One region of the Lysinibacillus sp. UGB7 genome, then DNA from elsewhere that is predicted to be linked to it. Evidence: riboswitches for the same ligand, from Rfam matches in the RefSeq annotation. Region 1 holds a riboswitch; each other region holds the start of a gene.
What was found. Region 1 has a riboswitch for S-adenosylmethionine ahead of ACOMCU_RS06610 (O-acetylhomoserine aminocarboxypropyltransferase/cysteine synthase family protein). Riboswitches for the same ligand answer to the same signal wherever they lie in the genome.

Region 2: it holds a riboswitch for S-adenosylmethionine, as region 1 does, so the genes downstream of both, metA (homoserine O-acetyltransferase MetA) here and ACOMCU_RS06610 (O-acetylhomoserine aminocarboxypropyltransferase/cysteine synthase family protein) in region 1, are expected to answer to the same signal.
Region 3: it holds a riboswitch for S-adenosylmethionine, as region 1 does, so the genes downstream of both, ACOMCU_RS10320 (methionine ABC transporter ATP-binding protein) here and ACOMCU_RS06610 (O-acetylhomoserine aminocarboxypropyltransferase/cysteine synthase family protein) in region 1, are expected to answer to the same signal.

The regions. Positions count from the first base shown of each region.
Region 1 covers NZ_JBMGUV010000005.1:52,636-63,156, reverse strand. The annotation lists gene ACOMCU_RS06645 (MFS domain-containing histidine kinase) at 1-984, opposite strand, end outside; gene ACOMCU_RS06640 (hypothetical protein) at 1,003-1,158, opposite strand; gene ACOMCU_RS06635 (response regulator transcription factor) at 1,136-1,828, opposite strand; gene ACOMCU_RS06630 (DMT family transporter) at 1,931-2,788, opposite strand; gene ACOMCU_RS06625 (hypothetical protein) at 2,937-3,167, shown strand; gene ACOMCU_RS06620 (homoserine dehydrogenase) at 3,214-4,200, opposite strand; gene ACOMCU_RS06615 (hypothetical protein) at 4,714-5,100, opposite strand; gene ACOMCU_RS06610 (O-acetylhomoserine aminocarboxypropyltransferase/cysteine synthase family protein) at 5,605-6,906, opposite strand; SAM riboswitch class I at 7,025-7,138, opposite strand; gene ACOMCU_RS06605 (glycerol-3-phosphate acyltransferase) at 7,296-7,925, shown strand; gene ACOMCU_RS06600 (DASS family sodium-coupled anion symporter) at 8,128-9,609, shown strand; gene ACOMCU_RS06595 (succinate CoA transferase) at 9,669-10,521, opposite strand, start outside.
Region 2 covers NZ_JBMGUV010000034.1:24,535-35,055, reverse strand. The annotation lists gene parE (DNA topoisomerase IV subunit B) at 1-790, opposite strand, end outside; gene plsY (glycerol-3-phosphate 1-O-acyltransferase PlsY) at 1,222-1,824, shown strand; gene ACOMCU_RS22805 (HesB/YadR/YfhF family protein) at 1,842-2,132, shown strand; gene ACOMCU_RS22800 (spore germination protein) at 2,285-3,835, shown strand; gene ACOMCU_RS22795 (Ger(x)C family spore germination protein) at 3,857-5,053, shown strand; gene ACOMCU_RS22790 (hypothetical protein) at 5,060-5,293, shown strand; gene ACOMCU_RS22785 (GerAB/ArcD/ProY family transporter) at 5,327-6,418, shown strand; gene metA (homoserine O-acetyltransferase MetA) at 6,574-7,512, opposite strand; SAM riboswitch class I at 7,622-7,731, opposite strand; gene ACOMCU_RS22775 (nucleotide excision repair endonuclease) at 8,196-8,570, shown strand; gene panF (sodium/pantothenate symporter) at 8,689-10,134, opposite strand; gene ACOMCU_RS22765 (YhdT family protein) at 10,134-10,397, opposite strand.
Region 3 covers NZ_JBMGUV010000009.1:62,242-72,762, reverse strand. The annotation lists gene ACOMCU_RS10325 (methionine ABC transporter permease) at 40-708, opposite strand; gene ACOMCU_RS10320 (methionine ABC transporter ATP-binding protein) at 698-1,726, opposite strand; SAM riboswitch class I at 1,811-1,916, opposite strand; gene ACOMCU_RS10315 (thioredoxin family protein) at 1,993-2,304, opposite strand; gene ACOMCU_RS10310 (hypothetical protein) at 2,319-2,660, opposite strand; gene gcvH (glycine cleavage system protein GcvH) at 2,757-3,137, opposite strand; gene ACOMCU_RS10300 (arsenate reductase family protein) at 3,219-3,575, opposite strand; gene ACOMCU_RS10295 (acyl-CoA dehydrogenase family protein) at 3,778-5,562, opposite strand; gene ACOMCU_RS10290 (acetyl-CoA C-acetyltransferase) at 5,699-6,871, opposite strand; gene ACOMCU_RS10285 (3-hydroxyacyl-CoA dehydrogenase/enoyl-CoA hydratase family protein) at 6,924-9,308, opposite strand; gene ACOMCU_RS10280 (thioredoxin family protein) at 9,776-10,090, shown strand; gene ACOMCU_RS10275 (C39 family peptidase) at 10,190-10,521, shown strand, end outside.

The DNA of each region.
Region 1 (10,521 bases):
CGATTCGAAGGCCATATACGATGAAGACCAATATATACAGCCAGTAATGAACAAAATAGCGACTTGTATATCAATTCGTAGCTTTTCCAGATTATTTTTCTCTTTTAAGCCTTGCACTGCTAGAAGCACTTCTTTACGTCCTTTCCATGTAAAGATTGCTGCTAGTATACTTATTATCCAAATGATAAAAAACATGTATTGATTTCGTTTGAAACGATCATAGCCATCCATCACTGCTGCTGCCTGCGCTGCCTTTTTAGAAATTGTAAGTGTACCTGTGTAATTTACAGTTTCATTGAATATTTCGTAATCAAGATAGACATTGGATGAAGAAAAAATATGATTTAAATTATTACTTATATTCCAAGTACTTAAAGGGTGCTGATACGTATATTTTACTTTGTATGCACTGCTGTCAGAAACATCGCCTGAATCAAATACTTCACCGGTTTCGTTATTTGTTAATTCATATGACCAGTAATGATAGTTTTGTGCGAAACTTTTTGCTTCCTCTTGCGCAGATTTTATATATTTGTCAACAAGCGCTTCCTTGTCTGCTTGAATTTTCTTGCGAACATATTCATCATCTTGGAAATTCGTAGTAATGTCCTTAATTTTTTCATTTCGCTCGCTTTCAAGCTTTTTCTTCAATTCAGTCGCATTGACATCAGCCGCTTCTTGAATGCGATTGTCGTATTGTGCATTAATATTTGCTACCTGGTCACTTAGTGAACCATAGTAATTACGATGTTCTTCAATTTCATTTTGCGTAACTTCTATTTTGCTCTTTAATTCCTCAGCATTTGGTTTATTCAATATCAGCGGCCCTAGCTCTGATTGAAAATTATCTAGCTCATGCTGAAAATCTTCAGATTGAAAATATGACTTCCCTATATACTGATAGCCAATCTTCGAAAATGTAAAGACGCCAAAAACCAGCCAGATTAAACAAACAAGTGTGAGAAGAGACTTCCATTTTTTCATCACTATAACGACTCCCCTCTAAAAAATTCTTTCAAGCAATTGTAGCACTTCAGATGAACGGGCATTTACCATCTGATACGCATACACGCCAAAATAGATAAGGCCAATAACCCCAGCCACAAAACCTGCTATTGTTAGATAATGTTCTAGTTTATTTCTCCATTTTATAGCCAACGCCCCATACCACCTTTAAATAGCGTGGATTTTTCGGATCTGCCTCAATTTTTTCACGTATTTTACGAATGTGTACTGCTACAATATTTTCAGCATTGTAGGCTTCTTCATTCCAAACACGCTCATAAATCTCTCGAATCGAAAAAACACGCCCTGCATTCTTCATTAATAATTCTGTAATTTTATATTCAATTGGTGTTAAACGAACGGGCTCGCCTTCCAAAATTACTTCTTTAGCATCCTCATCTAACACAAGACCGTCAATTTCTACCTTCGCTGTTTCATCATTGTACGTCCCAAGTTGTACATATCGTCGTAGCTGTGATTTCACACGTGCCAAAAGCTCTAATGGATGGAATGGCTTTGTGACATAATCATCGGCTCCAACGGATAAGCCATGAATTTTATCGCCGTCTTCCGCCTTCGCACTAAGCATAATAATTGGAATATTGCGTTCTGCACGGATTTTAAAAGTTGCCGTAATGCCATCCATATTCGGCATCATAATATCCAAAATAATTAAATGAACTTCATTGTTCTCAAGCTGCTCCAGTGCCTCTACACCGTCAGCCGCTTTAATAACATTGTAGCCTTCGTTTTTTAAGTAAATTTCAATACCATCACGAATATCTTGATCGTCATCTGTTACAAGAACCGTTAACTTCGTCATGATATACACCTCGCTCTCAAATAATAGTGTACCTTTCAAATCTTAAAAACCAGCTAGCATAAATATGAAGAAATTCTTAAGCTTTTTCTCATCAATATAGAATCACACTTTTCTTCCCCCCATCGTTAGCACAACAATGCTCCCAAGCAACATCGCTACCCCAAACCAGGACGACACACTTAAGTATTCACCAATAAGGAATACACCCAGCATCGCTGCAGTTAAAGGCTCCGCTAAGGACAATGTCACCGCCGAAGAGGAACTAATCCTCTGAAGACCACTTAAAAATAATAAATAGGCTACACTTGTACACATGACGCCCATAAAGAGCATTGTCCATAAGTTATGTACTTCCATTAGCCAGCTAAAACCGCCATTCATCGAAAACAGGCCTAACAATAATGCACAGAGTGAAAATGTCATTGCCACTGCAGGCAATGCCTCTTCTTGCGCCATTAGCTTTTTACTAAAATTTGTATACAACGCAAAGGATGCTCCCGCACAAAGAGCTAGCACAATACCGCCCAGATGAACTGCTTCACCACCACTATTATTGAGTAATAAAACACAACCGAAAATCGCCATTAATGTTGCCATACCCCACACCTTGTTTGGGCGCATTTTCCAAAGCAACCATTCAAACACACCTGAAAATACAGGAGCGCTGCCAATTGTTGCAACTGTTCCAATAGCTACTCCTGTTAAACGAATTGACGAGAAGAAGAGTCCTTGGAACAATGCGATACTTACAGCCGCTAAAATGGTCCATTTCCAAGACCATTTACGTAAGGATATTTTACGGAGCATTACTGCTACAACTAATAATAATCCGCCTCCAATGCTTGAACGAATCGTCGCTACAGCAATCGGTGAAACGCCATTATCTAAAAATGTTTGTACAGTTCCTGTCATCCCCCATAAAATTGCGGCTAGAAGAACAAAAAATGGATATCGTATCATTTGGCTCCTCCAATCTATACCATTAACAATAACTATACAGATTTATCCAAAAATAGACAATTCCTATTTTCCCTCTTGTCTCTTCTACGTTATTAGGCTTTCTGCTAAAGAAAAGTTATAATAATAACAACAAAAGGAGCGAGCGATTATGTACAAAACAATTGAAGAAACAGCTATTGAGCTTGGTATGCCAGAACACCAAGTACAACGTCTTGTATACGAGGGACGTATCCGCTCTGTCTATGATGGCAAGCAAGTACTTATTAACAGCGGTCAATTCAGCACTTACTTTGAACAATTAGAGCGTATTAAAGAGGAAATTGAAATTTGGCGTAATACACCCATTCCCGAAGATATCGATATCAAAGATGAAGACTAAAAATACCAGGCACCCAAACAATTCAGAATTGTTTGGGTGCCTGGCACTATATCGTTACGACAAAACCTGCTCGTTTACCTATAATCTCAGCGTAATCCTCGACCATAACACTTGCAGTTGGATACATACCTGCACCAGGACCGACCAGCGTTAATGTACCGATGTAATTTGTATCCAATGCTACCGCATTATTAACGTCGTCAACTGGGTAAAGTGGATGTTCTTTATCTACTAATTGCGGGCCAACCTTTGCTACCACACTACCATCAACGAGCTTTTCAACCTCTGCCACATGGCGATAACGTAAGCCTTTTTCATATGCTTCTTTTACTTGCTGTGCCGAAATACTATCTATACCAATGACTTCAACATTAGCCCAATCTGGTTGCTCACCAAATGCTAAAGCACTTAAAATCATTAGTTTTTTGAAGGCATCTTGACCAGATACGTCATTATATGGATCTGCCTCTGCATATCCTAATTTTTGTGCTTCTATTAGAGCAGTATCGAAAGACCAGCCCTCTGCTCGCATTTTCGTTAAAATATAGTTACATGTACCATTTAAAATTCCTTGGATACGATTTACATCATTCACAAGCAAAATATTTTTCATCGTTTTAATAACAGGTACACCACCAGCTGTTGTTGCCTCGAAGCCAACAAAGACACCATTTGCTTTAGCAAGTTCTTGCAGCTCTAAACCACGCTTCGCAAACATCACTTTATTTGCAGTAATCACATGACATTTATGTTCAACAGCACGCTTCAAATAGCCAAAAGCCGGTTCTTCATTGACGATTGCTTCAAAAACAACCTGCATACCTGACTCTGCTAAAACTTCATCCATACTTGTTGTCATCAAATGTGCTGTACCGGGTACGCGTTCACGGCTAGCATCTGTAACTAAAATTTTCGCTACTTCTAACTCTATACCTAATTTATTTTTAAGCTCTACTCGCTTTTCATTTAAAATATGATAAATACCTTGACCTACTGTTCCAAATCCTAATATTGCTGCCTTTATAGTTGCCATTCCTGTTATTCCCTCCAACGTACACTTCCGCGGTTTTAATGAAGTTAAAAATCTGTGCCTCACACAAATTCAAATAATTCAAAATTCAACTTAAAGAAAATTGTAACGTAAATAAATACTTTACACAAGAAAAATCTTTCTAGGATGGACATTTGTTTTCCCTAGACGTGCAAAAGAAATCGGTTTCATTCCCTTTATTATACGTTTTTTCAGTTATTCTATAATTATTGAACAAAAATCGACGATTGCTTTATAAAAAAATTACGTCTTTCTTCTATTATATATATGTATGTAAAGACGTAATATAGAATTGTTCTTTTGTAAGATAGTAACAAATATTTTTCCCTTTACACACGTACAAAGTTTAGAACTAACAGAGATGTCTTTTTCCTCATCAAAAATAAATACATGTAGCGTAACAATCACTTCTGTTTCGATTTAATTAGCCTAATTTGCAAAAAAAGCTCATTCCCTATAGCAGTAGAGAATGAGCCGATTTTATATAAGGGAGAATTAGCTTACTTTTGTTAACAACAAATATCGGTAATGAGCTAAAGCTACTTGCACAAGAATCTCTTCTTCTTGTGTAAAGTTTGGTATTGGATATGTACGCTCAACTAATTGAAATGTACCATATCTTAAGTAATACTCTGTTGCTGGTAGTGAAATATGATTTGTACCATACGCTTGATAGCTCTCGAAAACCTCTCGCACCGCATAGCTTCCTTCTTTCGTGTGCACCGTTTCCTTAAAAGCAGTATGGCCAAAAGTTTGATGCCATTTTTTTTCGACGATCGACAGTAAGCTTTGAATAGAGATGTTGTTGACAAACTCATGACACTCATTTAACTCGTAAATAAAATAAGACGCGACGTTTTGTGCACTATAAACATTTCCCATTTCAAACACTCCTTTTTCGATCCGTTTTTTTAGGAAAGAGTATAGTAGCTGGCTATGCTACTACACTCTTATCCCGCTATATATTCAAAAGTGGGGGAGCACTTATGAAAACAATGTTAATCGTAATAAATTTCATCGACCACATCAACTATCTGTTAATAGGATGTGTACTATTTTTACAGAGCCTTTGATTCTAAAAGCCCTATCAATGAACATCTATCGAATGAGATAAGATGTGATTGTATATATATTCACTGTCGTTCTTGGTTGGTAGCCCTCGAACCTTTAACTTAATCCCTAGTATATAGCATGACTTTAACGATGTCAATAATACTTATAAAATTACTAGGTATTACTTGTTTGAAATTTCAGATTAGTTACCGAATGAGGTGCACGCTTTATGTAGTAACGTTTACGCATTGCCAAATGAGGCTTTTCACATGAGAAAATACGTAAACGTTACAACACGCAAGCATCAATATCTGAATCATATTTTGTAAAGAATTATGCTTCTACCTCTTGTTGAGCTGCAGTTACTTGTGCAATAGCTTGTTCTAAATCAGCAATAATATCCTCTATTGCTTCCAAGCCAATAGATAAGCGAATAAGCGACTCAGATACCCCAGTCTGGATTAATTCTTCAGCAGATAACTGTTGGTGTGTAGTAGATGCTGGATGAATAATTAATGATTTTGCATCCCCTACGTTCGCTACGTGTGAGAATAATTTGACACTATCAATTAGTTTGCGCCCTGCTTCACGTCCACCTTTAATGCCAAATGTAAGCACGGAACCGAAGCCATTTTTCAAGTATTTCTTCGCTAAATCATGGGTAGCGAAATCTTCTAAACCATTGTAATTTACATACTCCACGGATGGGTGGTTACGTAAATATTCAGCTACAGCTAATGCATTTTCGTTGTGTTTAGGAATACGCAAATGAAGCGTTTCTAAACCTTGTAAAAAGTTAAATGCAGCATCAGCGCTTAAGGTTGGTCCGAAGTCGCGCAGTAATTGCACGCGCAGTTTTGTGGCAAATGCAGCCGCTGCTGTATCGATACCGTAACGTATACCATGGTAGGAGGCATCTGGCTCTGTAAAGCCAGGGAATCTTCCTTGTGTCCAGTCAAACTTCCCTGCATCTACAACAACTCCACCTAAAGTTGTGCCGTGACCACCAATCCACTTTGTTGCTGAGTGGACGACAATATCTGCACCAAAATCAATTGGTGTAGAGCCATACGGAGAAGCAAATGTGCTATCGATAATGAGAGGTAAGCCATTTTCATGTGCGATGTTAGCAACTGTTTCAACATCTAATACTTTTAAGCTTGGGTTGCCGTATCCTTCAGCAAATATGGCTTTTGTTTTTTCGTTAATAGCTGAACGGAAATTTTCTGGGTTTGTTTCATCTACAAAAATAGTTTTAATACCGTAGTTTGGTAATGTATTTGCTAGTAAGTTATATGTGCCTCCGTATAAAGAACTTGCTGCAACGATTTCATCGCCTGCACCCGCAACATTTAAAATCGAAAATGCGATAGCCGCTGCACCAGATGAAAATGCTACTGCTGCTGTCCCACCTTCTAATAAAGCAACGCGTTTTTCAAAAACGTCGACAGTTGGGTTTGTAATACGTGTATAAATATTGCCCGCTTCTTCTAGAGCGAAAAGACGTTGCGCATGAGCAGTGTCTTTAAATACGAAAGCTGTTGAACGGTACACTGGGACTGTACGAGAGCCTGTGACTGGGTCTGGCTCTTGGCCTCCGTGTAGTAGTAATGTCTCTGGTTTAAAATTAGTCATTTTTGTTCCTCCTAAAATGGTTATTTTTTTACGATGGTACCGGAGATGAGGAGGATTTTCTGTAGAAAACAAAAACCCTCTTCAGTTAAGAAGAGGGTTGCGGTTGCAAGTTTTCCTCCCCTTATCTGCCAGATCCAAGTAAGAATCTGTAGGAATTAGCACCTTAGCAAGTAGGTTACTCACTGGTTGCCGGGCATCATAGGGCCTATCCCTCCGCCGCTCTTGATAAGAGTATGTGATTCAATTTCCATCGTTGTTACACAGTATAAACATAGAGTTTTTTTCTGTCAACACTAAAATTTCATTTTTTCTGAAACTTCTGTCTGTTCCTTTGCGTAATATGAACACATACACTACATTAAAATATATTTTTTGAGAGGAGTATTTTTATGGTAAAAGCCTTGATAATTTTTCTTATTGTTGGCTATCTCATTGGCTGTCTTCACGGCTCAAAAGTAGCGCAATTTTTATCGGGGGTAGATTTAAAAAAAGCTGGGCATGGCAATGCAGGTGCCTCCAACGCAACACTTTCGCTCGGTTGGAAATACGGTTTATTAGTAGCGCTTATCGATATTGGTAAAGGCGTTGCCGCCATTATTGGGGTGCATCTATATTTAGCTGACGCTTCGCATTTAACTGACGTACAAATTTGGCTCTTAACCTATACAATTGCAGCGGGTGTTATATTAGGTCATAATTTCCCATTCCATATGGGCTTCAACGGGGGAAAAGGGACTGCTTCGATTATAGGGATTTTACTTGCCGTCGACTGGAAAATTGGGCTATTTGCACTCATACTATTTGTCATTTTATCATTTGCTACTAACTATTTAATCGTTGGCGTACTAGAATTTTATATTGTATTTTGTACAGCGACTTATTTATGGATTCCAGGAATAGGGCCAACAATAATTGCACTTGTACTCTTTGGCATAGCACTTGTCTTACATATTGAAAATATTAAACGACTGATACAAGGTACCGAACCTAAAGTAACCGCTGCCTTTAATAAAAAATAACCCTATCACATTGGGTATTATTGTATTTTTTGTGACCGTCTATTTTCTCGTTATCACGTATTACCGCTACAAACAGAGCGTTTTTTACATTCATTTACTTTTTACAATAAATAGACAAAATTACTTTCTTAAAAAATACATTTAACTAACCGATGTTATGAGAAACTAAGGTCATATTTATCTTTAGAAAGGATGTATTAGTATGTCTACTCTCGAAAAAGCAGCACCTAAACGCAATTTAAAGCCATTTTGGATAGGCCTAGCATTTGCCGCACTAATTATTATTACCTTTTTACCAAATAGTGGCGACTTACCCGTGGCAGGTCAACGTGCTTTAGCGATTTTAGCTTTCGCAGTCATCCTTTGGGTAACTGAAGCCGTATCGTATCCTGTCAGTTCCGCCATGATAATTGCGCTTGTGACAGTGATGCTGGGACTGGCCCCTTCAATGGAAGATCCCACAATAGATTTAGGTACTTCCAATGCATTAAAAATGGCATTAAGCGGATTTAGTAACTCTGCGGTTGCACTAGTAGCCGCCGCTCTGTTCTTAGCCGCAGCCATGCAAATCACTAATTTACACAAACGGCTTGCTTTATGGATTTTATCGCTAGTTGGAACAAAAACGAAGGCAATTGTATTCGGTGCTATTTTAGTATCGATCGTACTTGCATTCTTCGTACCCTCTGCTACAGCACGTGCTGGTGCAGTCGTACCAATACTGCTTGGCATGGTAGCAGCATTTGGCTTACCACGAGATAGTCGCCTGGCCGCTTTACTCGTTATTACATCTGTCCAAGCAGTTTCTATTTGGAATATCGGCATTAAAACAGCCGCAGCCCAAAATATGGTTGCCTTGAACTTTATCAAAGAACAGTTCGGTGTAGATATTTCTTGGGGTGCTTGGTTACTTTACGCAGCACCATTCTCCATCATTATGTCGGTGGCTCTATTCTTCATTATGATTACTTTAATTAAACCTGAGACAAGCAATATTGCAGGCGGTAAAGATGTAATTAAAAAACAACTTGCAGATTTGGGTCCATTAAAGGCACCTGAGATTCGGTTAATCATAACATCGATAGTACTTTTATTTTTCTGGGCAACAGAAGACAAACTTCACCCATTCGATACTACAACGGTCACAATTATTGCAATTGCGATCCTGTTAATGCCAAAAATCGGCGTTTATACATGGAAAGAAGTTGAGCCGCATATTCCTTGGGGGACAATAATCGTCTTCGCAGTAGGAATTATGTTGGGGACAGTGCTGCTGAATACAAAAGGTGCAACATGGTTATCAGATACTGTATTCGGTTCACTAGGTCTTGATTCTATGCCAATTTTAGCAACAATCGCGATTGTTACGCTTTTCAATATCCTTATTCATCTCGGCTTTGCAAGTGCTACAAGTCTAGCTTCCGCATTGATTCCTGTATTTATTGTGTTAGCTTCAACGTTAACTGCAAATGTCGATCAAGTCGGTTTCGTGTTAGTCCAACAATTTGTGATTAGCTTTGGTTTCTTATTACCGATTAGCGCACCCCAAAACATGCTTGCCTACGGTACAGGTGCCTTTACAACGAAAGATTTCTTAAAATCAGGCATTCCATTAACAATTATTGGGTACCTCTTGGTACTTTTATTCACAGCGACCTACTGGAAATGGATTGGCTTATTATAATCAAAAGAAAAGCCTTGAGAGACAATTTTGTCTTCCTCAAGGCTTATTTCATTTCTTTTTTATTTTGCAAAGGATGGATCTTTCATTGTGCCGTTCTTCGCCAAATTCACGTGCCAAGATAATGCTTTTTCTAAATCATGTGGTGTTTGGTGACCACCTGTTGCTTCATTTGCTGCATTAAAGTACGCCCATAATTGTTCACGATATTCAGGGTGTGCACAATGATCAATAATGCGACCAACGCGCTCTTTTGGTGCTAGACCACGTAAATCTGCTACACCTTGTTCTGTGACGATAACATCTACATCGTGCTCCGTATGATCCACATGCGACACCATTGGCACGATACTTGAAATTTTACCGCCCTTAGCGTACGACTTCGTTACAAAAATACCTAGACGTGCATTCCGTGCAAAATCACCTGAACCGCCAATACCATTCATCATCTTTGTACCAGATACATGTGTAGAATTTACATTACCGTAAATATCCAATTCTAGTGCCGTGTTAACAGATATTAAGCCGAGTCGACGAATAATTTCAGGTTGATTTGAAATTTCCTGCGGCCGTAATACTAATTTGTCAGCATATTTTTCAAAATTACCATATACACGGTTTCCTACTTCTTCAGACAGGGTAATAGAAGTAGCAGATGCAAAACTTACTTTACCTGCATCAATTAAATTAAATACTGCATCCTGTAGTACTTCCGAATATACTTCTAAGTTTTCAAATTCTGAATCTTTGAATCCTAATAATACAGCATTTGCTATTGAACCGACTCCTGATTGTAATGGACGTAAGCTCGTCGTTAAACGACCTGCTTTAATTTCCTCGCGGAGGAAATTCAGTAGATGGTTAGCCATAATATCTGTTTCTTCATCGGCCGGGACAATTGTTGATGGTGCATCT
Region 2 (10,521 bases), on a different contig from region 1:
CATCATTGTATTGGAAGGCAAATTCTACTTCAATATCATCTTGTATACCTTCCACATATTTCACGGGATGGAGTACATCTTTTTCCTCATTCAAATACGCAACGAAAGCTTCAATGCCGTTCTCATAAAAGAAAACATCACTTTTACCTTCCTCGCGTTCATCGATTAATTCAATTTTTAAGCCTTTTAATAAAAACGCAGACTCACGTAAACGTTCCGCAAGTGTATCATAGTTGAATTTTGTGACTGAGAATATTGTGTCATCTGGTAGGAAATGTACGAGTGTGCCTGTTTGTTTAGTTTGACCAATTTCTACAAGTGTTGTAACAGGATGTCCACCGTTTTCAAAACGTTGCTGATATTTTTTGCCATCTCGATGAATCGTTACTTCTAAAAATGTCGACAAAGCATTGACTACAGATGAACCTACACCATGTAAACCTCCACTCGTTTTATAGCCGCCTTGTCCAAATTTACCACCTGCATGTAGCACAGTAAAAATAATTTCTGGAGTAGGCTTGCCCATTTTGTGCATACCTGTTGGCATACCACGTCCAAAATCTCGAACACTTAAGCTTTGATCTTTGTGAATTGTGGCAATGATATGAGAACCAAAGCCAGCGAGTGCTTCATCCACCGCATTATCCACGATTTCATAAACAAGGTGATGAAGTCCTCGGCCGTCTGTAGAACCGATATACATGCCGGGTCGTTTTCGTACCGCTTCTAATCCTTCTAATACTTGAATGGCGTCATCATTATAGACGCTAGGTGACTGTTTATTCGCCAAAAAATTTCCCCTCCAAAAAACAAACGCATGTTCTGATTACGTTCTCTTCCTAATAATAATAGCATTTCCTGTCAATAGCTAGTAACAGGCACAAATAATTTTTTTTATAATTTAGCCTCGCTTGGAAATTAAAGATAGACTTCTATTCTACCAAAGGAATGTGTGATTGACAAAATTGCCATTTTACCTATATTTTAAAAATGAGCAAAAGTTCATTTAAATAGATTGTGACAATATATCTTCCCTTATTGTACCTCAAGTGGGTGAGTTACTTATCAGTTCAGTGAAGAAATATTCCCCATTTGATATTGAATTCAAGGCAAGTGATGAAATCTCCTTCATGACATTGAAGAATAGTGAGAAAAAGTGTAAAATACTTATTACAAACTATTAGTACCAAGTGATGAATTTTGGATGAAAGGAGTCCACCTATGCTAAATGGACTTATTATTTTATGTGCTTATGTGATCGGCTCTATACCTTCTGGGTTATGGGTAGGCAAAATTTTTTATAAAACAGATATCCGCGAGCATGGTAGCGGCAACTTAGGTGCTACCAATACATTCCGTATTTTAGGAAAAAAAGCTGGTTTAGTCGTAACGATTATGGATGTTTTAAAAGGAACAGCGGCGGTATTATTAGTGACTCTACCTGTGTTTGCTGAAGTGTCAATCCACTCATTAATTCTTGGGATTGTAGCAGTTATTGGTCATATGTTCCCTATCTTTGCAAGTTTCCGTGGAGGAAAAGCTGTTGCTACCTCTGCAGGCGTATTGCTCGGTTATTCTTGGCCACTATTTATCTTGCTATTTATTACATTCTTTATCACTTTAAAGCTAACGAAAATTGTCAGCTTAACATCGATGATAGCCGCTTTAGTAGCACTTATTTATTCAATCGTCTATTATATTGTTACAGGGGATTTTGCGTTAGGTATTTTAGTAGGGTTTTTATTTAGCTTTATTGTTTATCGCCACCGGACGAATATTTCTCGTATCAAAAACGGTACGGAACCAAAGGTGAAATGGCTTTAACAAGAAGGGAGTACATCATGAATATCACATTAACAGACAATGCGCTGCAATGGTTTAAACGCGAGATGGAAGTTGAAACCGGCGATACCATTCGATTTTACGCAAGGTATGGAGGCTCAAGTCCATTCCATGAAGGCTTTTCCCTTGGTATGACACGCGAGGAGCCAATTGAAATTGGTGTGCAATCGGTAATAGAAGGCATTACCTACTACATCGATGAAAAAGATTTATGGTTCTTTAATGATCATAACTTACATGTAGATATTGACCCTACAATGGATGAATTAAAGTACGACTATACAAAATAAAACAGTGTTTCCTTTCAAATGTTGAAGGGAAACACTGTTTTTTTTGTACAGCAAATAATTATTGTTTCATTTAATTTGCAAACTTGTTTATCTCTTCTTAAATTTGTATATCCTCTTATTAGTCATCATGCTTACATGGAGGAGGAATAAAAATGCCTAATACAGAGAATAACGACACCTCCCAACCAATTTCTACACAGAGCCCACTTTTTACTTCTCTTTTAGAAAATATTCAAGCCGTAAAAACAACACTGGGTAATAGTGACGACATTATTGTTCGTGAAATTACTATAGGCAAAAAGGTGAAACAGGTTATAGCGCTTATCTATATAGATGGATTATCCGATACAACGGCGATTACTGACTTCATCATGGAAACGCTGATGTTGGAATTAGAGGATATACCTGAAGTTCAATTAGGAACAGTGAACCAATATTTAAAGAAAAATTGTTTAACAATTTGTGATGTAAAAGATATTGAAAACTTTACTACATTGTACAGTTCCGTACTTAATGGTGAAACAGTCATATTATTTGATGGTTTAGCCACTGCTATCTCAGCAAGTACAAAAGGTGCAAAAGATCGAGCAATTGCCGAACCTTCTACCGAATCAGTTATCAGAGGTCCTCGAGAATCCTTTACAGAAACACTACGCACAAACACAGCTTTAATTCGTCGAAAGATTAAAAGTCCAAATCTGTGGATAAAAACAAAGATTATTGGAGAAGTAACGCAAACGGACGTTTCGATCATGTATATCCATGGCATTGCGAATGACGAAATTGTAGAAGAAGTTCTTTCTCGCTTAGATCGTATCGACATCGACGGGATCTTGGAGAGCGGGTATATTGAGGATTTTATTCAGGATTCTAAGTTTTCATTGTTCCCTACAATCTATAATTCCGAACGCCCTGATGTGATTGCTGGAGAATTATTAGAAGGAAAAGTTGCTATTTTAGTGGATGGTACACCTTTTGTGCTCATTGTGCCTGCTTTATTTACATCATTTCTACAATCAGCCGAAGATTACTATCATCATTGGATTATTAGTTCACTTATTCGTCTATTAAGGTTTTTCGGTATTAGCCTTGCTTTAGTAGCACCTTCGCTCTATGTGGCAATTACTACCTTTCATCAGGAAATGTTACCAACACCCATGTTGATTAGCATCGCTTCTCAGCGGGAAGGTGTGCCGTTTCCTGCGGTAGTTGAGGCACTCATCATGGAAATTGCCTTTGAAGTATTACGAGAAGCAGGTCTTCGCATGCCGCGAACCATTGGACCAGCAGTATCAATTGTAGGCACATTGGTTATTGGTCAGGCTGCTGTTGAAGCAGGTGTAGTATCAGCCGTAATGGTCATTATTGTCGCATTAACAGCTATTTGTAGTTTTTTGTTCCCGGCTTATGGCTTGTCTAACACCGTGCGTGTCTTACGTTTTCCACTTATGATTTTAGCAGCTATGTTTGGTTTATTCGGGGTAATGTTTGGCATTATAATAATTATCCTTCACCTATGTAGTTTACGATCATTTGGTGTTCCTTATATGAGTCCTTTTGGGCCGTTAATTGTTAATGACCAAAAAGATGCAATGGTATTGTTTCCACGCAGTTTTTTATTAACACGACCTCGGTTAGTAAGTAAAAACAATACTACGCGAGGCCATAAATTTATTGCTCAAAAAAAAAGAAATGATGATTAACCTGCAAATGAGGAAGTCAATATGACCAAAACAAAATCGTTATTTTTACTTTTCATTGTTACTTTATTATTAAGCGGCTGTTGGAGTAAACGTGAACTGAATGAATTAGCCATTGTCGTTGCATTAGGGGTCGATAAAGTAGACGATGAATATGAAATATCTGTACAGGTAGTGGACCCTAGTGAGATTTCAACAAAACAACCTTCTAGCGGTCGATCGCCTGTTGTTACCTACCACGCCAAGGGAGAAACTGCGTTTGAAGCGATTAGGAAGATGACAACCTTAACACCAAGGAAGGCCTATTTTTCTCATCTGCAAGTGGTGGTATTAGGTGAAGAATTAGCTGCAGATGGGATAAATGATACATTAGACTTTATCGCACGAGACCATGAATTCAGAAATGATTTTGATGTCATCGTATCGTCTAAGTCCACTGCCAAAGAAGTGTTAAATGTACTTACCCCCATAGAAAAAGTACCTGCAAATAAAATGCTAAATTCTATTAAAGTTTCACAAAAAGCTTGGGGTTCTACATTATCTGTTAGTATCGATGAATTAGTAAATACACTAAATAGTAATAAAAAAAGCGCAGTATTAACAGCCATCGAACTAGATGGGGATAAGAAATTAGGAATTGATCAAACGAATGTCGAACGCATTAAAACCCCCGTAGTCTTGAAGTTTGTAGGTTTAGCGGTATTTAAAGAAGATAAATTACAAGGGATTTTAACAGAAGAAGAAAGTAGAAGCTTTAATTTTTTAAATGGAAAAATTGAAAGTACTGTTGAAATTATTGCTTGCCCTGAGCAAGGACAATTAACAACTGAAATTACACAGTCAACAACCAAGGTGAAAGGACAATTTAAAAATGACACGCCACAAATGAATGTTCAAATCGATGTAGAGCAAAATGTGGGCGAAGTTGAATGTGATATTAATCTAACAGAAAACAAAACGATTGCTTACATTAATAAAAAAACAGCCGAGTTGATTGAGGAACGCATCAAACAAACACTGATGACGATTCAAAAAAATTACCAGTTAGACATTTTAGGATTTGGCGAAGTACTTTATCGAAAAGATGCTAAAAAATGGAAGGGAATTCAAGGCGAATGGTCAACCATATTTCCAGAATTAGCAGTAAATGTTGAAGTTCGTGTTACAACACAGGGGTTAGGGACGATGCAAAATTCTTTATTACACAGAGCAAAGGAGTAATAATCGATGTTTATGACGCTAGGTATATTAATTATTGCTGCCATTATTGCATATTTTGTCATCCCTCCTTTAAAGAAAAAACACGAGACTAAAACCATTGTAGTCTTTTCAATTTTTTTAGTACTCGGAACGGCTTTAAATATTGCCCTTAGTTTAAATGTATCAATACCGAGCCCAGCAGACTTGATTTCTTTTATTTTTAAACCAATCAGAGAGTTAATTATCACGCTGTTCCAATAATTATTTCACAATGAAAAGAAAGGGTGGTTGTTTATGGGCAAACAAATAATCAGTTCAAGACAGTTTACAATCATTACCCTTCTCTATTCAATTGGTACAGGTATATTAATTATTCCAGCAAGTATTACAAAAGATATTAAGCAAGATGCGTGGATTGTTGCCATAATAGGTGTCGTTTTAAGTCTTTTACTCGTAAAGCTATTCATTTCTTTAGCAGATAGGACCCCCACCTTAACTTTTGTGGAGGCCAATGAAAAAATATTAGGCAAATTCTTCGGTAAATTTACAGCCATTGGTTTTATCTCACTCACCTTTCTTTCGGCAGGTGAATTATTATATTTCATTGGCATTTTTATGAAAACGGAAGTTATGCCAGAGACACCTACCATGGCATTTGCACTTCTATTTAGTATAATTATTGTATTTGCCACGTACTTGGGGATTGAAGTTTTTGCACGTTCAGCCGAGATATTATTCCCTATGTTTATGTTTATTTTTATTATCTTTGTCGTTTGTATCTCTCCGGAAGTGGATATCAAAAATATTCAGCCGATCTTCGAAGCAAGTTCCAAATCAATGGCCTCTAGTATAGTTTTATTTATGAGTATTTTTTCATTTCCGTTGGTTGTGTTATTAATGATTTTCCCCGCTACTGTCAATGTGCATAAATCAGCTAAAAAAGGTTATTACATTGGCACAATTATTGGCGGTATGGTGCTTATTATTATTATTGCTTTATCGATTCTTGTCCTTGGGTCAACAAATACAGCCCAACGTGCATTTCCAAGTTATGCACTAGCACAAAGGATATCGATAGGGAACTTTTTACAACGAATTGAGATTGTCATGGCTTTTATGTGGCTGTGCTCCATATATATACGAACTTTTATGTATTTTTATGCGTCTGTCATTGGTATAGCACAAATCCTAAAAATAAAGGATCATCGCCCACTCATATTACCACTTGGTATGATTGCCATGGTCATTTCTCAAATTGTGCATCCTGATATCGTTCACTCTAATAATTACAATAAGGAAACCTGGCCTCTTTTTTCATCCGTGTTCGCAATTTTCTTGCCACTACTGTTACTTTTGGTTGCTAAAATACGAAAAATTAAGGGTTGAGGGTGCCTGGCACGCAGGGTTGAGGGTGCCTGGCACGCAAACAATTTACAAACAATTCTCCAGTGACAGAAAAAGGAATTATCATGAGCATGTCTCGTATAGACTTGCCCGCTGATAATTCCGCAATAGAAACGTTTCAGTTGTGATAACTCACATCAAATATGAAATTCTATATGATCTTCGGCAAAATCCCATTCATATGGTGTTTCTTGGTAGACATAGTAATTTAGCCAGTTTGAGAATAATAAATGCGTATGTGCTCGCCATGTATTCATCGGTTCATTTGATGGGTTATCATTTGGGAAGTAATTAACCGGTACCATAATATCTAATCCTTTAGCAACGTCACGACTATATTCGTCTGCTAGTGTTGTCGCATCATATTCAAGATGTCCCGTAATCATAATATTTTTATTGTCTTTGGATTGGACAATAAAAACGCCCGCTTCTTCAGAATAGGATAGTAAACGTAAATCAGGATGGTTACGCACTTCATCAATTGATACGGAAGTATAACGTGAATGTGGCGCTGTAAATAAATCGCTAAATCCACGTACTAAATCCACGGTTAAATCCGTAATCACATGCGAATATACACCCGAGCATTTTTCTGGTAATTCGAATTTACCAATTCCGTAATGGTGATAAAGTGCAGCCTGAGCACCCCAACAGATGTGCATTACAGAAGTTACGTTTTTCTTTGACCAATCCATTATTTCTGAGATTTCTTCCCAATAATTCACCTCTTCATATGCCATTTTTTCAACAGGTGCACCTGTAATAATCATGCCATCAAAACGACGATGCCGAACTTCTTTAAACGTTGAGTAGAATAACTGTAAATGTGATTTACTGACATTCTTCGATTCATGGGTTGCCGTATTTAAAAACGTAATATTTACTTGCAAAGGAGTATTACCTAGTAGACGCAGTAATTGGAGCTCCGTTTTTTCTTTTTCTGGCATCAGATTAAAAATTAAAATATTTAACGGACGAATTTGTTGTGTTTTTGCTCGGTCTTCTTCCATCACGAAGATTTTTTCCTCACGTAAATGTTCGCCAGCTGGCAAGTTTTTCGGAATATTAATTGGCATGTTGCATTCCCCATTTCATTTCATTTTATTTTTTTCTCTGTATATAAAAATCAAAAAATCCCCCTCATTCCATACGAGCAAGAATGAGAAGGATTTATCATCACGTTCACTCTTATCTCTCAAAGGAAGAATCCTTTGCTGGAAGTAGCACCTTTCTAACGAAGTTAGAGGTTGCTGAAGCGTCATAGGGCCAAATCCCTCAGCTTCTCTTGATAAGATTATTTAATTAATGAGAATTGTATCATGAACAATTAAGAATTTCAATAATACATAGAATATTTCGTTTATATGTTTTCTATGTCGTTAAAATTTTTAAATTTACATTATCCATATAATAGTACACTCGGTTGGGTGTTTTATATCATTTTCGATGCTCTTTTTTCGCATTGATGACGATTATTTGCACAATATATGCTCAAGATGCTGCCTCTATGTATCATAAACTGAATCATTCCACAGTCGAGAGTAGGATTCGTCTGCGTATGCTTGTCATTTGCTTTGTAGCACGGGCTACCAAATATTTTCATGCTTACGTTTAAATTTTTTGCCATTGTGCTCATACTAGCTTTACTCTATTGGACAACACTCATTTTCGCATTTTGTCATAAGAGAAATTGATAATAGCTACCACGTATGAATTATGTTAAGATATACCTTATGTAACAGAGAGGAACGTGAATATTTTGATTAAAATTGAACTACCAAAACCAGATTTAGTAATTCGTCAGCGCGAACAAGTGTTAAAACCAGGTGATGTGCCTATCACGCCTTACCATGGATTTATCGACTTCCACAAGATCACACGCGAAAATGGCGGCATTTTCTTTTTCTACAATGAGAAAAACGAACTTTTATATGTAGGGAAAGCACGTAAAATTCGTCAACGTATAAAAAAACACTTTGAAGACAATGTATCTCCTATGAAAAAATACCGCGATGAAATTTTCAAAATTGAAGTGTACGAAATTGAAGATCCAATGGAACGTGAAATTTACGAAACATACGCTATCAACACTTTCCGTGCAAAATACAATCTTGATAAAGTATTTTTTGAATAAAAAATTAGGGACTTACTCAATTATTTGAGTAAGTCCTTCTTCTATTACTACTGTAGGTTCTTGGTAAAATTCATTCTAAAAAAACACGCCGTAGATAGTACATTTACGGCGTTGCTTTCTAAATAAATAGTTTTTCATTTTTAAATTTATGCGCTGTACAGAGACTAACGATAACAAAAACAATGAATGAGGCGATAATTGGAATGGTTACGGTATGCATGCCAAACACAGAAGGATAAAAACGGTCAATGACAATATACAACGTCATGCCGGTAATCATTGATGCAATCGCTCCATATTTGTTTGCCTTTTTCCAATAAAGCCCTAGTACTACTGACCATATAAAGACTGCTTCCAATCCCCCGAAGGCAAATAAATTTAACCATACGAGTAAATCTGGAGGATTTAAGGCAAATACAACGACAGCTAAGCCAATTACCGTTGTGACGATAAAGCTAGCCCGTTTAATTTCTGCATCATTTGCAGTTGGTTTCACATAGTTTAAATAAATATCCTTTACAACCGTTGAGCTGACTAGCATTAACAAAGCATTGACCGTAGACATCGTTGCCGCCATTGGAGCAGCTAACACAATACCCGCTAAAAACGGTGGTAATACTTTTAACGTGAGCATTGGCATTACCTTATCGCCAATGTCGATACCCGGCATTACTGGTCGTGCTAAGACACCAATTAAATGCATACCAAACATTATCGTCCCTATCGCAATAGTGCCAATAATAATTGCTAAATGCATGCTTTTTGAATCTTTATAGCTCATGGCACGTACAGCAATTTGTGGGAGCCCTACTACCCCTACACCAATTAAAATCCAAAATGTTGACACGTATAATGGCGTTAAGTCCCCATCTGCTCCGAATGGTGACACAAGATTAGGGTTTTCAGCGACTAGTGATGCCATAATATTATCAATTCCACCACCCGCAATGATTGTCCCAATTAGTAAAATGACAGTTCCTATGACCATAATTGAACCTTGTACAGTGTCTGTTAACGCCACCGCACGGAAACCACCAATAATCACATAAATCAATACAGAAACCGCAAAAATAAAGAGTGCAGCTGTATAGTTTAGTCCAGTTAACGATTCGATTAGACGCGCACCACCAACCCACTGTGCCATCATCGCAGAAAATAAAAAGACGATAATACTAATAGCAGATAAAATAACGATGAAATGGCTTTTATAGCGTTCGCGTAAAAAATCAATTAACGTAATAGCTTGATAACGCCTTGCGATAATGGCAAATTTCTTGCCTAATATCATGAGCACAAAATACCCAGCTGGTAATTGCGCCATCGCCAGCAGTACCCAGCCAAGTCCTTTATTGTATGACACACCGGGTCCTCCAATGAAGCTACTTGCACTACCGTATGTGGCAATCATGGTCATCGCGAGGATGAATCCACCCATTTCACGACCACCTAGGAAATACTCCTGCAAAAATGAATTAGATGTGCGTACATGCTTATTCGACCATATCCCTATACCAAAAATGATTACTAAAAATAAGAAAAGTGGTAAAATGACCTGCCAATGCATTACTCATCCACCTCCTCATCATCAAATGGCACCTCTTTGAAAAAGAGTTTCATGACGAGCCAGATAAGCACAATCATAAAGACGGTCCCCGCCATACAGCTGTAGAAAAACCAAGACGGGAAGCCCAAAACATACGTATAATTAACTGGATCACCAGCACCAAGCCCATACGCAAAGCCGTACCAAATAGCAAAATTGACAATGACAAGTGCAATGCCAATCAGCGCCTCCCGATGCGCAATTTTAAATCGGTAATCTTTCAAAGTTGTATCCCCCTAACCTACTCTATTTTACTGATATGGACGTATTATGGGAAGCTTTGTGTAGAAATAGGTGGAAATAAATAGTCAGAAACCGTTATTTCCGTTCCAGGCGCTCCCTTTCTAC
Region 3 (10,521 bases), on a different contig from region 1:
TGTTCAAAAATATGTTAGCGGTATGAAACCGGAATAACCTTAACGTTTGTCTGTTTTGGCTGTTATCATGTCGCCAATCCATTGAATGATAAATACTACTACTAAAATTAAAATCGTTGCCATTAATGTTACGTCTTGACGATTACGTTGGAAACCATCTAAAAAGGCTAAGTTCCCGAGACCACCAGCACCAATAATGCCTGCCATTGCTGTATAGCCGACAAGTGCAACTGCAGTTACTGTAAGGCCCGAAATAAGTGCAGGCAAGGATTCAGGAATTAAAACTTTCCAAATAATTGTAGAAGTTTTTGCCCCCATTGAACGAGCCGCCTCAATGACACCTCTATCAATTTCACGTAAAGCTATTAATACCATTCGTGCATAGAACGGTGCGGCACCTATAATTAGTGCAGGTAAGGCTGCATCTGCCCCACGGATTGTCCCAAGTAAAAATTTCGTGAATGGAATTAATAAGATGATTAACACGATAAACGGAATCGAGCGGAATATATTAACGACCGAGCCTGTTAAAAAGTTAACCAATTTATTAGCCCATAGTTGGTTAGGACTTGTTAGAAATAGGATGATGCCAATTGCTAACCCAAGAATAAAGGTTACAACTGCTGAGATAGAAGTCATATATAGTGTTTCATATGTCGCTTCCCACATTTTTTCCCAGTCGACATTCGGAAAGAGACTAGTTAGCATCTGTAATCACCTCCGTTTGTACTTCTACTGTATTTAAATAACTTAAAGCAGCAGTCACATTGGTCTCTGAACCATCAATTTGTACAATGAGCGTACCGTATGCGCCATTTTTAGTTTGCGAAATGTTACCATGTACAATACTCATGTCAACATCAAACTGCTTCACTAGATGTGAAATAACAGGCTGCTTTGTTTTTTCACCTACAAAGACAAGTTTGACAAGTTGACCAGTAGGATAATTCAGCCTTAGCTGAGCCACGGTTTCCTGTGTTTCCTTCGTATCGGTAATTTGAGATACAAACTTTTTCGTTATAGCCGCTTGCGGTGCTTGGAATACTTGCAATACCTCACCACGTTCAACAATTTCTCCAGCCTCCATCACCGCCACACGATGACAAATTTTACGAATTACATGCATCTCATGTGTGATTAAGACAATTGTTAGGCCTAATCGTTCGTTAATGTCTACAAGCAAATCAAGAATTGCATCTGTTGTCTCTGGATCCAGTGCTGATGTTGCTTCATCACATAACAATACTTCAGGATTATTGGCCAACGCACGTGCGATACCAACGCGTTGTTTTTGTCCACCCGATAGCTGTGATGGATACGCTTTGTCACGGCCCTCTAGACCAACAAGTGCAATCAATTCATTCACGCGTGCCTCTCGTTGTGCTTTAGGTATACCTGCAATTTCTAATGGGAAAGCAATATTTTCCGCAACTGTTCGAGACCAAAGTAAGTTAAAATGTTGAAAAATCATACTTACTTTTTGTCTAGCATTTCGGAGCTTTTGCCCTTTAATTGATGAAAATTCTTCGTTGTTAACCGTCACCGTACCAGATGTCGGCTTTTCTAAACCGTTTAATAACCGAATCATCGTACTTTTACCAGCGCCACTATAGCCGATAATACCAAAGATTTCACCTTTATTAATGGAAAGGTTGACATCTTTGACTGCTGTTAATTCGCCATTCGCGGTTTTGTACTTCTTCGTAATATTTTGAAGCTGTATCATAGCAAATACTCCTTTTCTCATATAGAAAACCCCTTCACTTGCAGACAAGTTGAAGGGGTCACGTACTTTATACGTTGAACCGTTCTCTCATCTTTCAAAGAAAATTTCTTTGGGTGATTTGGCACCTTTTCACATATGTGATGGTTGCCGGGCTTCATCGGGCACTTCCCTCCGCCACTCTTCATAAGAGTTCGATATTTTATTTTCATTTAGAACGTATGCTGAATAAAATTAATATAATTGATACTTTACCACGCTAGCAAAGTTCAGTCAATCGGTTTTTTTAACAATTCGTATAAAAATGGTACGGATTGAAAAGCATATACCTTTTCTGTAACTTTATCGCCATCACTAATAAGTAAGCATGGTACACTTTCTATTTGGTGCTCATAAGCTAAAGGCTCCAAAAAATTCATATTAGCTTTACCAAACTGAATCTGTGGCAACAGTTGCTCAACGATATTTATCATTTTAGATGCGACTGCACACGTCCCACACATAGGTGTATATAAATAAAAGGCAGTTTTTTTACCAGACTGCATAGCAACTTCCCACTGCTCTTTTGACCATTCTTCCATCTTTTCACGCAACCTTACAAAATATATTCATTATGGATTGAGAAATGTGCGCGCAGTAAAATCATTGCTAGCACTTTCCTTGGTGTCGTCTCTACTTCTTTATAGGTTGGCATCGTTCGTAAATGCTCCGCCTCTGGATAATGTCTGTCCATTAGTGCCCGCAGCTTATCACCTGATGGATCAGCATCAAAAAATGTGTATAGCTCACAGCCCTCATAAGGATCCAATAACTCTTCTAATTGATGAACACCGATAGTACCATTTGTACACAGTATTAGTACATTTCCACTCAAAATAGGTTCAATTTGAAGCTTATCCGAACGGCCTTCCACGATTAAACATTTCCCCTCGAACATCACGCCACCCCCATTTAGACTTCTACCCTTTATTTCTCATTATATAATAAAAAACGTCGGTGTTTTCCGACGTTTTCAGGTGCTACAAGCTTGTCTTTATTCAGCAATCATTTCTTCGTATTGTTCTGCTGTCATAAGTTTTTCAATTTCTGATGCGTCAGCAGGCTCTACAACGATCATCCATGCTTTTTCATATGGTGATTCATTTACGAATTCCGGGCTATCTTCTAAATCAGCATTTACTTCAACCACTTTACCTGAGATAGGCGCGTATAATTCAGAAACAGTTTTTACTGATTCAACACTACCGAATGGATCATCTGTTTTGATTTCATCGCCAACTTGTGGAAGCTCAACGAACACGATATCTCCAAGTTCAGATTGTGCGAAGTGTGAAATACCGATACGTACTTTACCGTCTTCTACTTTTACCCATTCATGTTCTTCAGAGTATCGTAAGTCTTTAGGTGTGCTCATGCAAAAAACCCCTCCATAAATATGTAATATATTCACTATCAGTGTGCCATACTTCTCCCATAAAAACAAGGATAAAGGCGGTTATTTCCAAGCTTGCTCAAAATCTGATTCTTTAAACCCGAGTGTCACTTTTTCTCCATCAGTTACGATAGGTCTTTTAATAAGCATACCATCTGATGCAAGCAGTGTAAGTTGCTCTTCTTCTGGCATTTCAGCTAGTTTATCCTTCAAACCAAGCTCCCGATATTTCATGCCTGAAGTATTAAAAAACTTTTTCAATGGTAACCCACTTACCTGCCAATAGTTCTTTAATTGTTCCTTTGTTGGTGGTTGCTCCACAATGTGTACCTCTTCAAATGAAATACCATTGTCGGTTAACCATTTTTGCGCTTTTTTACATGTAGTACATTTTGGATAATGGATAAATTGAATCGTCATATGTAGGCTCCTCTACAGTCATTTTCTGTAGTATACCATCATACTTGTCGTGAACCAAAATGAAACCATTGTTTCATGTTTTTTCCGTCAGTATTTCGATTCTATCCGGCACTTTCAGAATTCTATCCGGCACTTTTCAGTTTTATCCGTCTAAAGATAAAAAACGAGCTACCGATAATGCGTAGCTCGTTCATAATATTTTTTATACGATGAATTTTTCTGCTTCGATTAGTTTAACTGAAGCTTCACGTTTCTTCGTGATTAAGTTATATGGATTGTTGCGCGTTAGCTTACGTAATGCAGACAATGTCATACGTGCAGCATCTCCGTCTGCTGAAGCAAGAATTGTATCTTTCGCTTCTTTCTCAATTTCTGCAAAGGCCTCTTGGCAGAAGATTTGTGTATAAAGAAGTTTTTGATGTGCTTTCTCTTCACCGTCACGTGCAATGGCCTTTTCAGTACGTAATACAGTTGATTCCATTGCAAATAATTGGTTAGCAATATTAGCGATGTTCACAAGTACTTCTTGTTCTTGATCAAGTTTTGCGCCAAAGCGTTGTGACGCCATACCAGCAGCTAATACGGCAATTTTCTTCGCATTTTTCACAAGGTATTTTTCTTGTGCTAAGGCTTCTGTGCCCACTTCCTCAGGCATTAACATCAGAAGCTCTTGTTGTAAATTTTGTGCAGCCTGCAACAAAGGAAGCTCGCCTTTTAATGCTTTTTTCATGAATGTACCTGGTACAATCATTCGATTAATTTCGTTTGTTCCTTCGAAAATACGGTTAATACGAGAATCACGGTAAATACGCTCTACTTCATACTCTGCCATGAAACCATAGCCACCATGTAATTGCACTGCTTCATCAGCAATGTAGTCCAATGTTTCTGAACCAAAAACTTTAGCAATCGAGCATTCAATTGCATACTCTGCAATCGCATTTGCAATCACTTTTCCTTGCTTTTGCTCTTCAGGGCTTAACTGGCTTAAACGATCCTCAAATAGTCCAACTGTACGATAATTTAATGATTCTGACGCATATAATTGAGACGCCATAGTCGATAATTTTTCTTTTGTTAAATTGAAGTCAGATAATTTCGTTTTGAATTGCTGACGTTGATTTGTATACTGAATGGCAAGCTCTAAGGCGCGTTTTGACCCACCGATTGTTCCCACACCTAATTTATAACGACCGATGTTTAAGATGTTGAATGCGATCACGTGGCCACGACCAACTTCGCCTAATAAGTTCTCAACTGGTACTTCCGCATCTTCAAGTACTAATGTACGAGTCGATGAAGATTTAATGCCCATTTTCTTTTCCTCTGGACCTACAGAAACGCCATTATAAGCACGTTCTACGATAAATGCTGAGAATTTATCGCCATCGATTTTTGCATAGACAACAAATACATCCGCAAAGCCAGCGTTTGTAATCCATTGTTTTTCACCGTTTAATACAAAATGTGTTCCTGTAGCATTTAGTTTTGCAGTCGTTTTCGCACCTAGTGCATCAGACCCTGAACCTGGTTCTGTTAATGCATATGCTGCAATTAATTCACCTGAAGCAAGCTTTGGTAAATACTTTTTCTTCTGTTCTTCGTTTCCGAAAAGTACGATTGGCAATGAACCAATTCCAACGTGCGCACCATGCGTAATGGAGAAACCACCTGCTACTGACATTTTCTCTGCGATTAATGCAGAAGAAACTTTGTCTAGGCCAAGACCTTCGTATTCTTCAGGAACATCTGCGCCTAATAAACCAAGCTCACCAGCGCTTTTTAACAAACGTACTGAATGTTCGAATTCATGATGTTCTAAGTTTTCAACGACAGGTAATACTTCGTTTGCTACATACTCTTCAGTCGTTTTTGCAATCATTTTGTGCTCATCTGTGAAATCTTCAGGTGTAAATACACGATCTAATTCCACGTCTTCAATGATAAATCCGCCGCCTTTAATGATATCCGTTGTTTTTTCTGTCATTTTAAATTCCTCCTATTTTTATGGTGCCTGGCACTCACACAATTTTCACACAATTACAATCTCATATATAGAAAAGCTCGGAGTATTTTGTTCGGAGGCAACCGAAAACGCCAGACCCCGAGCTTAACTAGTAACCTTATACTATTTCAAATACGCCAGCAGCGCCCATACCGCCGCCGATACACATTGTCACGACACCATACTTCTTGCCTTGACGTTTTAGTTCATGAATTAGCTTCAATGTTAAAATTGCACCTGTTGCGCCTAGCGGGTGTCCTAATGCAATTGCTCCACCATTTACATTGACCTTCTCTTGGTCGATACCTAAATGACGTACAACCTGTAATGATTGTGAGGCAAATGCTTCGTTAATTTCCCACAGATCAATATCTTCGATAGAAAGACCTGCAATTTCAAGCGCTTTTGGAACAGCTACGATTGGACCAATCCCCATTACTTCAGGTGGCACACCGCCAACTGCAAAGCCTAAAAACTTCGCCATTGGTGTCATTCCTTGCTTTTCGGCTTCCTCACGATCCATAACTAGCACAGCCGCTGCTCCATCAGAAGTTTGTGAAGCGTTCCCTGCTGTAACACTTCCTTTAACATGGAATGCTGGGCGAAGCTTCGCTAAACCTTCGACAGATGTACCAGGACGTACACCTTCATCCTTACTGAATGTAAATTTCTTTACTTGTGGTTTATTATTGTCGTCCACATAATGTTGTTCCACTTCGATAGGCACGATTTCATCATTGAACTTACCTTCTTTAATGGCTTTTTCTGCTAGCTCATGTGAACGTACAGCAAAAGCATCCTGATCTTCACGACTTACATTGTATTGACGTGCCACTTCCTCAGCTGTATGCCCCATCCCCATGTAATATTGTGGTGCAGTTTCAGCTAATGCCGGATTTAAACGAGGTGTATTGCCCACCATTGGTACCATACTCATCGATTCAACGCCACCTGCAAGAATCGCCTTTGAATGGCCAAGCATAATGCGCTCAGCAGCGTAAGCAATTGCTTGTAAACCCGAAGAACAAAATCGGTTAATCGTTAGAGCAGGTGTTGCATCTGGTAATCCCGCAAGCGCCCCAATGCTCCGTGCTACGTTCATTCCTTGTTCTGCTTCTGGCATCGCACAGCCTAATATTAAATCATCTACCGGCCCTTCATAACCCGCTCTTTTTAATGTTTCTTTGACAACGATCGCCCCAAAATCATCTGGTCTAACTGTTGCTAAAGAACCTTTTTTCGCTTTTCCAATAGGAGTTCGTGCTCCTGCTACAATAACGGCTTCACGCATTCTATAAATCCCCCTTTGTGTCCTGTGCAAAATTTAGTCATTAAAGTCTTCATTAGTTGCGAAGTGGCTTTCCTTTTAAAAGCATGTGTTGCATTCTTTGTTGTGACAGTGGTTCAGCTACTAAGCTTAAGAAAGCCTCACGCTCAAGATTTAATAGGTATTGTTCATCAACTAATGTGCCATATGGAACTTTTCCACCCGCGATAACATAAGCTAACTTTTTCGCAATTTTCAAATCATGCTCACTAATAAAGCCTGATTCAAACATACCTTGTGCGCCGATTAGTAGCGTTCCATAACCTGATGCACCTACAACAGGGATTTTTGCTGGCACTGGTGCTTGGTAGCCCGCTTCATATAGTGCTAATGCAGCTTGCTTTGCATCATAAATTTGGTGATCCGGATTGACCGAAATACCATCTGCAAAATCTAGGAAGTTATTAACATGCGCTTCTTCCCCTGATGTAGAGACTTTTGCCATTGCAATTGTTTCAAAGACTTTATTCGCAATATTTTGATAGTCTACTTCAACGCCATTTGGTAAGCCTTTGATGAATTTTTGGTAAAGCGCTTTATTACCTCCACCGCCAGGGATTAATCCTACGCCAACTTCCACTAAGCCCATATAAGTTTCCATCGTTGCTTGGATATGTGCAGCCGGCAAGCAAACCTCTGCGCCTCCACCAAGCGTCATTGCAAATGGTGCCGCAACAACAGGCTTGCGAGAGTACTTGATTTTTTGCATCGCATCTTGGAAAGCTTTTATGACGAAATCGAGTTCAAAAATGTTATCATCCTGTGCTTCTACTAAAATCATACCTAGATTAGCACCCACACAGAAATTTTTGCCTTGGTTACCGATGACTAAGCCTTTATAGTTAGCTTCTACTTCATCAATCGCGAAGTTAATCATTTGAATGATATCTAAGCCAATAGCATTGGATTGAGAATGGAACTCTAGCAATGCAATGCCATCACCTAAATCAATTAAGCTGGCACCTGTATTTGACTTAATAACGCCGTGCTTTTTCTTATAGCGCTTTAGGTTAAATTCTTTTTCATTTACTGGTACTTTCACGTATTCTGTACCATTGTAGTACGCTAGATCACCATCGATTTCAGAGTAGAAAGTATCAAAGCCATTCGCTAACATATCTTTGACGAACGTTGGTACTACACGATTTTCCGCTTCCATTTTTGCCACGGATTCTTTAACGCCGATTGCGTCCCAAATTTCGAATGGACCTTGTTGCCAGCCGAAGCCCCATTTCATGGCATTGTCGATGGCTACAATATCATCAGCAATTTCACCGTGTAGCTGTGCAGAGTAAATTAATGTTGGTGCGAAGATACTCCATAATAATTCCCCTGTACGATCCTTCGCATAGGTCAAAGCCTTGACTTTATTTGCTAGACCACGTGCCTGTTTTGCTAATTCAATAGCAGGTGTTTGTAATTTTTTTGTTGGACTATACTCCAGCGTATTTGGGTCAATTTCTAATATTTCTTTGCCTTTTTTCACGAAGAAACCTTGCCCTGATTTCGCCCCTAGCCAGCCATTCGTTACCATTTTTTGCAGGAATTCCGGCACTGTAAACACCTGTTGCTCTTCACCTGTTGTTTGGTCATACACATTTTTCGCTACATGAATGAATGTATCTAGACCGACAACATCTAGTGTGCGGAAGGTTGCGGATTTCGGGCGACCAATTAGTGGACCTGTTACAGAATCTACTTCTCCGACTGAATAGCCACCTTTCACCATTTCTTGTAAAGTGACAAGTAAACCATACGTCCCAATGCGGTTAGCAATGAAGTTTGGCGTATCCTTAGCCAGGACAACACCTTTTCCAAGGATGTCTTCACCAAATGCCTTCATAAAATTAATCACTTCAGGTGCTGTCGTATTTGCTGGGATCACTTCAAGTAATTTTAAATAACGTGGCGGATTGAAGAAATGCGTTCCTAGGAAATGCTTTTGGAAATCTTCTGAACATCCTTCCGCCATTGCATTAATACTAATTCCCGATGTATTCGAGCTAATGATTGTACCTGGTTTACGCACAGCATCAATTTTTTCATATAAGTTCTGCTTGATTGCTAAATTTTCAACGACTACTTCAATAATCCAATCGACGTCCTTTAGCTTTTCTAAATCGTCCTCAAAGTTGCCTACCGATAATAGTGATAAATTTTTCTTAGAAGTAAGTGGTGCCGGCTTTTGCTTCACTAACTTTTGAAGAGCTCCTTGCGCAAAGCGGTTACGCACAGCTGGATGCTCGAGAGTAAGTCCCTTTGCTTCTTCCTCTTTCGTTAGTTCTTTCGGCGCGATATCTAATAATAATGTTGGAATACCAATGTTTGCTAAATGTGCTGCAATTCCAGAACCCATTACACCAGAACCTAGAACAGCTGCCTTTTTAATGTTGTAAGTCACAAGCAATTCCCCCTTATTCTCCCATTGAATGAATAGCCATTCATTTTTTGGCCAAAAAAAATCAAATTTGCCTTGACGCATTTTGTTCAGAAGTTGAATTCGGCTAGCCCAATTCAAGATTTACCGCTTTCGCGCATAAAAACCTGTGAAATACATCTGAGGCTTATCTTCGTTCAGTTGGCGTTTTGACATATGATGAATAAAAAATTAACTAGTATTCACCTTTCACCTATCGTGGTCCAAGTCTTCCGCTGAATGAAGATAAAACTACTTTTTCTGTTTTTAGTGTAGATTATTTTGTTAAATTTAGCAATCTTTTTTCTCTAATTTTTTTCGCAATATACAACTTTTTTCGTTATTTACGAGCGAAAACACGACAATAAGTAGCGTCCCAATAAGCGCAAACAGAAAACTTTCAGGATTAAGAAAAAATGTGTAGAATGTTAAACAAGGAGAGTGAAATACTAATGAAAACAATTACAACTACAGAACAATTTAACGAGCTTATCTCTGGCGAGCAAAAGGTCCTTGTGAAATTTTACGCTGGCTGGTGCCCCGACTGCACACGTATGAATATGTTCATCGACCCAATTATCGAAGAATACAATCAATACGACTGGTACGAGCTTAACCGTGATGAGCTTCCAGATATTGCAGAAAAATATGATGTTATGGGTATTCCAAGCTTATTAATATTCCAAAATGGCGAAAAATTAGCACATTTACATAGTGCAAACGCTAAATCGCCGCAGCAAGTAATCGAGTTTCTATCTGCTCAATAGTCATTTTTAGGTTCTACTATCTGCTGCGAGAGCCAAGTAATAAAAAAGTAGCTGCATTTCTTCATTAGAAATGCAGCTATTTTTTGAAAGGAGCTATTTATGCGCTGTCAATTACCTTTACAAGGAAAATCACAATATGATGCATCTATTTCACCGAACTATCGTAATTCTGCCTGTGGGCCAACAACTGTTCATGTCATATTACAATACTTACACGAAAACAAAAAAACGCCTGCTATCAACGAACTGTACAAAATACTTGGTGGTACCAAAATTGGTCTCTTTAAATGGCGCTTAATCTATAATCTTCGCAAGATGTTTCCAACATGGGAGATTCGCGACTGTTCAATAAAAGAAGCGATGAAGGAAATCGATGAAGGTCGCTCTGTAGCGATGCGTTTCGACCGTTATTTTAGCTGGCAATGGCGCGA